Regions from separate parts of the Psychrobacter sp. 1Y10 genome, predicted to be linked through region 1. Evidence: predicted binding sites of a transcription regulator. Region 1 holds the regulator's gene; the other holds the start of a gene.
What was found. The regulator PhoB, encoded in region 1, activates phosphate uptake and scavenging genes when phosphate is short. The targets are predictions, from matches to a motif close to TGTCATNAANCTGTCATAA.
Positions count from the first base shown of each region.

Region 2: pstS (phosphate ABC transporter substrate-binding protein PstS) is a predicted target of PhoB. The motif match lies at 1,716-1,734, and genes of this name have one in related genera.

Region 1 is NZ_JBQQES010000011.1:41,165-44,402, forward strand. It holds gene asd (archaetidylserine decarboxylase) at 1-518, opposite strand, end outside; gene dtd (D-aminoacyl-tRNA deacylase) at 637-1,089, shown strand; gene phoB (phosphate regulon transcriptional regulator PhoB) at 1,219-1,923, shown strand; gene phoR (phosphate regulon sensor histidine kinase PhoR) at 1,995-3,095, shown strand; gene ACTXGH_RS12750 (M23 family metallopeptidase) at 3,092-3,238, opposite strand, start outside.
Region 2 is NZ_JBQQES010000001.1:315,590-318,827, forward strand. It holds gene pstC (phosphate ABC transporter permease subunit PstC) at 1-257, opposite strand, end outside; gene pstS (phosphate ABC transporter substrate-binding protein PstS) at 465-1,628, opposite strand; gene ACTXGH_RS01380 (2Fe-2S iron-sulfur cluster-binding protein) at 2,150-2,821, shown strand; gene ACTXGH_RS01385 (FAD binding domain-containing protein) at 2,818-3,238, shown strand, end outside.

The DNA of each region.
Region 1 (3,238 bases):
GGCACGTTAGCAGCAGTGGTATTATTGACTGAAAATAATGTACCTGGCACATAGCGAGTTTTGGTCAAGGTACCTGTAAAAGGCATGTGCACACGGTGATAGTTGCTGGGCGCTAGATAAACAGTAGCAAAACTACCATCAGCGAAGTAACTACCATCATCACTATCAGCAAGTAGCTGTCCGATGTCGTAGTAACGCCCTTTAGCCTGAAGTAGCTTATGATCGTTAATTTGACCAAGCTGCGAGACAATACCGTCAGCAGGGCTTACAATGCCATGGACGGTAGTATCGATAGCACGAGCATCATCTTTGAGTTCACGGGTAAAAAAATCGTTAAAGCTCTCGTAAGCATTTAAGCTTTGACGTTCGTATTCATCCAACTTTACATCATATGCTTTTGCAAAGCTGCGAATAAAAGCACGTTTAACCATTGGATGACGGCTAGCCGCCAAACGTCCAGCAACTTTACTAAGTTTTTGCTGCGGTACAAACTGCTGAATGGTGGTAAATAAAGTCATAAAGGGTTACCAAAGTAGTTGTTAAAATAAGAAAATAAAAGTTAGAAATAATAAATATTTATATTTTACCATGGTCAGTACTCAATCGTATGACCATAATTGTTTAAGGAAGCAGTTTATGAAAGCTCTAATTCAGCGGGTAAACCGTGCTAGTGTTATAGTTGATGAATGTTGTATAGGCTCAATTGAACATGGGCTCTTGGCATATATTGGCTTAGGACCCGATGATGACTTACAACAGGCAAAACGTATGATCGATAAGATTGTCACTTATCGTGTTTTTGAAAATACAGCTGATCCAGCTAAACTTGGCAAACTGGATAAAAATGTACAACAGGTAGGTGGCGGATTATTACTGGTATCACAATTTACCTTGATGGCCAAAACAGACAAAGGACGACGCCCTGACTTTGGCGGTGCGATGCCGCCCGAGGCTGCAAAAGTATTGTTTGAGCAATTAGTCGCTTATGCAAAGACTCAGCATCCCAACGTTGCAACGGGACAGTTTGGAGCTGATATGCAAATCGATAGCGTCAATGATGGGCCTCTAAACTTTTTGTTAGAAGTTTAAAGAGCGAATGTCATCAAACTGTCATAATTAACGCGTTTAATAGACGGTCATTAACGAGTGTTTACCGTCTTTTTTAGCTTAAATTTCCCTCTTATATAATTATTCAGCGCTTAACAATAAGGTTGTCCTATGCATAATGAGCAAATTTTGATTGTCGAAGATGAGCCTGCGATTCGTGAAATGGTGGTGATGACATTGGAGATGGCTGGATTTGACAGCTTGCAAGCGGCTGATGTGTCAGAGGCGCATCAACAAGTGGTTGATCATCGTCCTGCGCTCATATTATTAGATTGGATGTTACCTGGAGATAAAAGTGGTATTGATTTTTGTCGTATGCTTAAAAGCGATGAGCTGCTTGCTGAGATACCAGTCATTATGCTGACGGCCAAAAGTGAAGAGGACAGTAAAGTTCATGGGCTTGATGCTGGTGCTGATGATTACATGACCAAGCCTTTTTCAACACGAGAGCTAATCTCAAGGATTAAAGCGGTATTGCGTCGTAGTAGTGCGCTGAGTGCTGATAAGCCCATCGAGATAGGTAAGCTGAGCCTAGATCCTAAAAGCCAACGCGTTACGGCTAATGATAAGGTTGTGGATATCGGACCGACAGAATATAGGCTATTGGCGTTTTTTATGAGTCATCCGGAGCGTGCTTATACGCGCACACAACTGCTTGATCAGGTATGGGGCGGCAATGTTTATATCGAAGATCGGACGATCGATGTGCATATCAGGCGTTTGCGTAAATTATTAAAACCCCACGACTGCGATACTTTAATCCAAACGGTTCGTGGTACTGGCTATCGGTTTTCGAGTCTCATTGAACCAGTATGAGCCAGTTCTAAACAGAACGACATATGAATGACAATGTAACGCAGTAGATAGTCGTAAGGGTAATGAATGATATGATAATGCCTATAGAAAACGAGCAACAAAACGAGCCAGAACAGCACCCGCAAGATCAAGCAACCCAGCAAGAAGTGATGGGTCAGCTCAAAAAAATAAGAAGCTCATTACGCGCTCTACAAGACGCCGTAATATTGCTCAATGATGATGATAGTCTAGAGTGGTGGAATCAAGCTGCTGAGGATTTGCTATTGTTACAAGTAGCGGATAAAGGTAGGAGTATTTTTGATTTTATCAATGTGCCTGAGTTTCGCCAGTACTATCAAGTCATGACGACACCCAACGATGGTGTGCATATGGCATCTTGGCGAGATCCTAAGCGTTATTTGAAATGTGAGCTCACCCCTTTTGGGGACGAAAAACTATTAATCATCTATGATGTGACTCGCCTGCATCATTTGGAACAAATGCGCCGCGACTTTGTGGCAAATGTCTCACATGAGCTTAGAACACCATTGACAGTCCTCATGGGTTATCTCGAAAACTTTTCAGATCAGCCAGACATGCCGCCGCATTGGCAGCGTGGGTTTGAGCTGATGACCCAGCAGACAGCGCGTATGAATAGAATCGTCAATGATTTATTACTGTTGTCTCGGATTGAGATTGAAGAGACGCATGAGTTTCATTATATTAATATGACCAAACTGCTTACCCATATCTATGATGACGCGCAGGCCTATAACCAAGAATATAATCATAGCATTCACTTGCAGATAGACACCTACGATGGGTTGTACGGGTCAGAGATGTACTTAAATAGTGCCTTATCCAACTTGGTTATTAATGCTATTAAATATACGCCAAAAGGTGGCAATATTACAATCAGTTGGGCGAAGACCTCTGAAGGCTGTCGCTTTGCTGTTGAAGATGATGGTATCGGTATTGCGCCGCAACATATCACGCGGTTGACTGAGCGTTTTTATCGTATCGACAGTGGTCGTAGCCGTGCTACGGGCGGTACTGGGTTAGGTCTAGCAATTGTCAAACATGTCTTGTATCAATACGATGTAAACTTACAAATTGAGTCAACAGAAGGCGTAGGGTCGACGTTTAGTGCGCTGTTCCCCACCAATCATGTACGATCTGAGCCTATGCTTTAGTCTTTTTGTAAAAGTGGGTAAGGATTGACAGCACTGCCGCTGATATAAATACCATAATGTACATGTGGCGGTGTACCTTTGGCATTACCACTATCACCAACATAGCCAATGATATCACCAGCATCTACCCAGTCGTTGGGAGT
Region 2 (3,238 bases), on a different contig from region 1:
AAAATCGCGATAAACGAAGTGACAAGCGTGCCATAAATAGGCGCTAGCGCACCGTACTCATTGGCAACCGTATCCCAGTTATTACTGGTATAAAAGCCGAGACCAAATGCTTGAATACTTGGCCAAGCCCCGATGATTAATGAGACCAAAATGCCGCCCAAGGATAAGAGAACGAGGATGGCAAAAGCCTTAGTTGCATTAACGAATAGCGCGTCGTAACGTTTTTGTTTAGCCAGTTGGGACCTTAGGTCATTCATAAGTGTCTCAGCATCAAATAGGGTTAAATCAAAAGATTCAAAAGATTAATCAGGTCTTATCACAGCAAACTAAATTTTAATCAGTAGCGCTACTAACGGTAATTAATAACGCTACTTTTAAATTTGTTGTGATAAAACCTTTCAAACAACTACCGGAGAATAGCTGTTTGAAAGGGTGACTCGAGAATCATTACTGGTTTTTAAATACTATTGAGCTGGTTTGTAGACGGGTTGACCATCGCTGCCTTTGACTTCATTCCACTGCGCTTTAAAGAGCGCAACAGCGGTATCAGAAAACGGCACATAATCAAGGGCTAAGGCATCTTCATCGCCTTGAGCGTAAGCCCAGTCGAAGAAGTTTAAGACGCCAGCCACTTGCTGCGGATTTTCTGGCTGCTTATGTACCAAGATAAAGGTCGCCGCTGCGATTGGCCATGCTTGCTCAGTCTCAGAGTTGGTGATGACTTTATAAAAGCCTGCTTGCTGTGACCAGTCGATATCACCTGCCGCTGCAAAGGTCTCAGCAGATGGCTGCACGAAGTTGCCAGCCGCATTTTTTAGTGCAGTATGTGACATGTTATTTTGCTTGGCGTAAGCGTACTCGACGTAGCCGATAGAATTTTTCATACGATTGACGTAACTTGAAACCCCTTCGTTACCTTTACCACCTGCACCAGTCGCAGAGGTCGGCCATTTGACGGTTTTATCGACACCAACGCTGTCTTTCCAGTCAGTTGAAACCTTGGCCAGATAATCGGTAAAGTTAAAGGTCGTACCTGAACCATCTGAGCGGAATACGGTGGTAATAGCAGCATCAGGCAGGGTTAAGTCTGGGTTTAGGTTAGTAATAGCAGGGTCGTTCCAGTTGCTAATCTTACCCAAGTAGATGTCCGCTAACGTTGCGCCGTCCAATTTCAGCTGACCTGGCTCTATGCCATTGATGTTGACAATCGGTACGACGCCACCGATGACGGTCGGAAACTGAATAAGTCCTGCTGCGTCCAACTCTTCAGGGGTCATCGGTGCATCGGAAGCGCCAAAGTCTACAGTTTTTGCTTCGATTTGTTTGATACCACCAGAGGAGCCAATTGATTGGTAGTTCACCTGACCGCCAGTCGCGGCATTATAGTCATAAGACCATTTGGCATAGATAGGTTGCGGGAACGAAGCGCCTGCACCGGTGATGTTCATGGCGATGTTTTCAGCAGATTTAAAATCAGTTGCTGTAGTAGACGCTGTATTAGTGGTGGTTTCAGCCGCTGTTACAGCGCTACTGCTATCAGTAGCCGACTCTGTAGTATCAGTCGATTTATTACAAGCGGTGAGTAATAAGGTACAACTAACGGCGACTGCTAATAACGAATAACGCATGTAAGACTCCTAAAGTTTGACAACAAAGCAAATTTGATAAAAAGCAAAAATAACTGTTTGGAAGATGTGTCGTAGTTTGCCAAGCTTTCATGACAGTTTGATGACAATGGGAAATTTATCTTATTAGCAGTGAAATTTTAGATTGGTCGTTATAAATTAATGACTATATAAAATGGTTATATAAGAGGTTGAATTAAACCAGTTGTAAGTTGGAGTTTTAATTCTGTATGCGCAAATGAGAAATAGGCAGATTTGCCTGAGCGTTAACACTTTTTGCCTATCTACTACAAAAAAACAATATCGTAAGTTTCGCTGAGCATATTAATGTATAGATTGTTTCGATTGTATTTTTCTATATTAATGATGACATTAGCGCATATTAAAGGCATAAAAACGGTCTGTAGTAGCGTCAAAGCTAAATGTCCAATACGTCTTAATATTAAATAATCAATACTAAATAACTAGATGGATGGATAAAAAATCATCCGCAAATTCTTATCATCTGCCAGCGAGAAGCCAGCATGTCTACTTTGACGTTAACGATTAATAAGCAGGATTATCAGCTTGATAATCTCGATCCGCGCACGACATTGCTCGATGTCTGCCGCCAACATTTACAAATCACTGGACCCAAAAAAGGCTGTGACCACGGTCAATGCGGTGCTTGTACGATGCTCATCAATGGTGAGCGTATTAATTCCTGTTTGACCTTAGCCGTGATGCACGACGGTGATGAAATCACGACAATCGAAGGCATTGGTATGCCCGAATCGTTATCAGCCTTGCAACAAGCATTTAAAGATCACGATGCTTTTCAGTGTGGGTATTGTACCCCGGGGCAAATTTGTTCAGCGACTGCCTTAATAGAAGAGGTCAAGCAAAATTGGCCAAGCTATGTGACGACAGATCTCAAAAACCCTAATGGGCTATTAGTCCAAGAGATCGCTGAGCGCATGAGTGGCAATATTTGTCGCTGTTCTGCTTATCCCAACATCGTTGATGCCATCTCACAAGTGCTTGAAAGCGAAGTGTCAGGTAAGCGGGCTTCTTCTAGTGAAAAGACGAATACAAGTTCGCTGCAAGACTCGGCCGTAACAGGTATTTGGTCACCGCCGCCCAGTCAGTCCCAACTTGGTAACCAATCAGTAAACCATAATAAAACTGCCAGTAGCACAGCAGGAGGCCGCTCATGAAACGCTTTGAATATATCCGTGCCCTCGAACCGCAGCAAGCGGTAATGTTTGCTACTCCTAAAGAGGCCTCATTTATCGCAGGCGGTACCAATTTGCTCGATCTGATGAAGTTTGAGATTGAAACGCCAACCAAACTGGTTGATGTGACACGCTTAGAGCTTGAACAGATTGAAGACACTGCTGATGGCGGTCTACGTATTGGGACTTTAGTGAGCAATAGTGATTTGGCCGCGCATCCTAGTGTGATTGCCAATTATCCAGTATTGTCTCGCGCCATATTAGCTGGTGCAACTGGTCAGCTGCGCAATAAAGCGACGACTGGCGGTAACTTCCTGCAGCGTACGCGCTGCTACTACTTTTATCATACCGATAGCCCTTGTAATAAGCGTGAACCGGGCACTGGCTGTCCTGCAATTG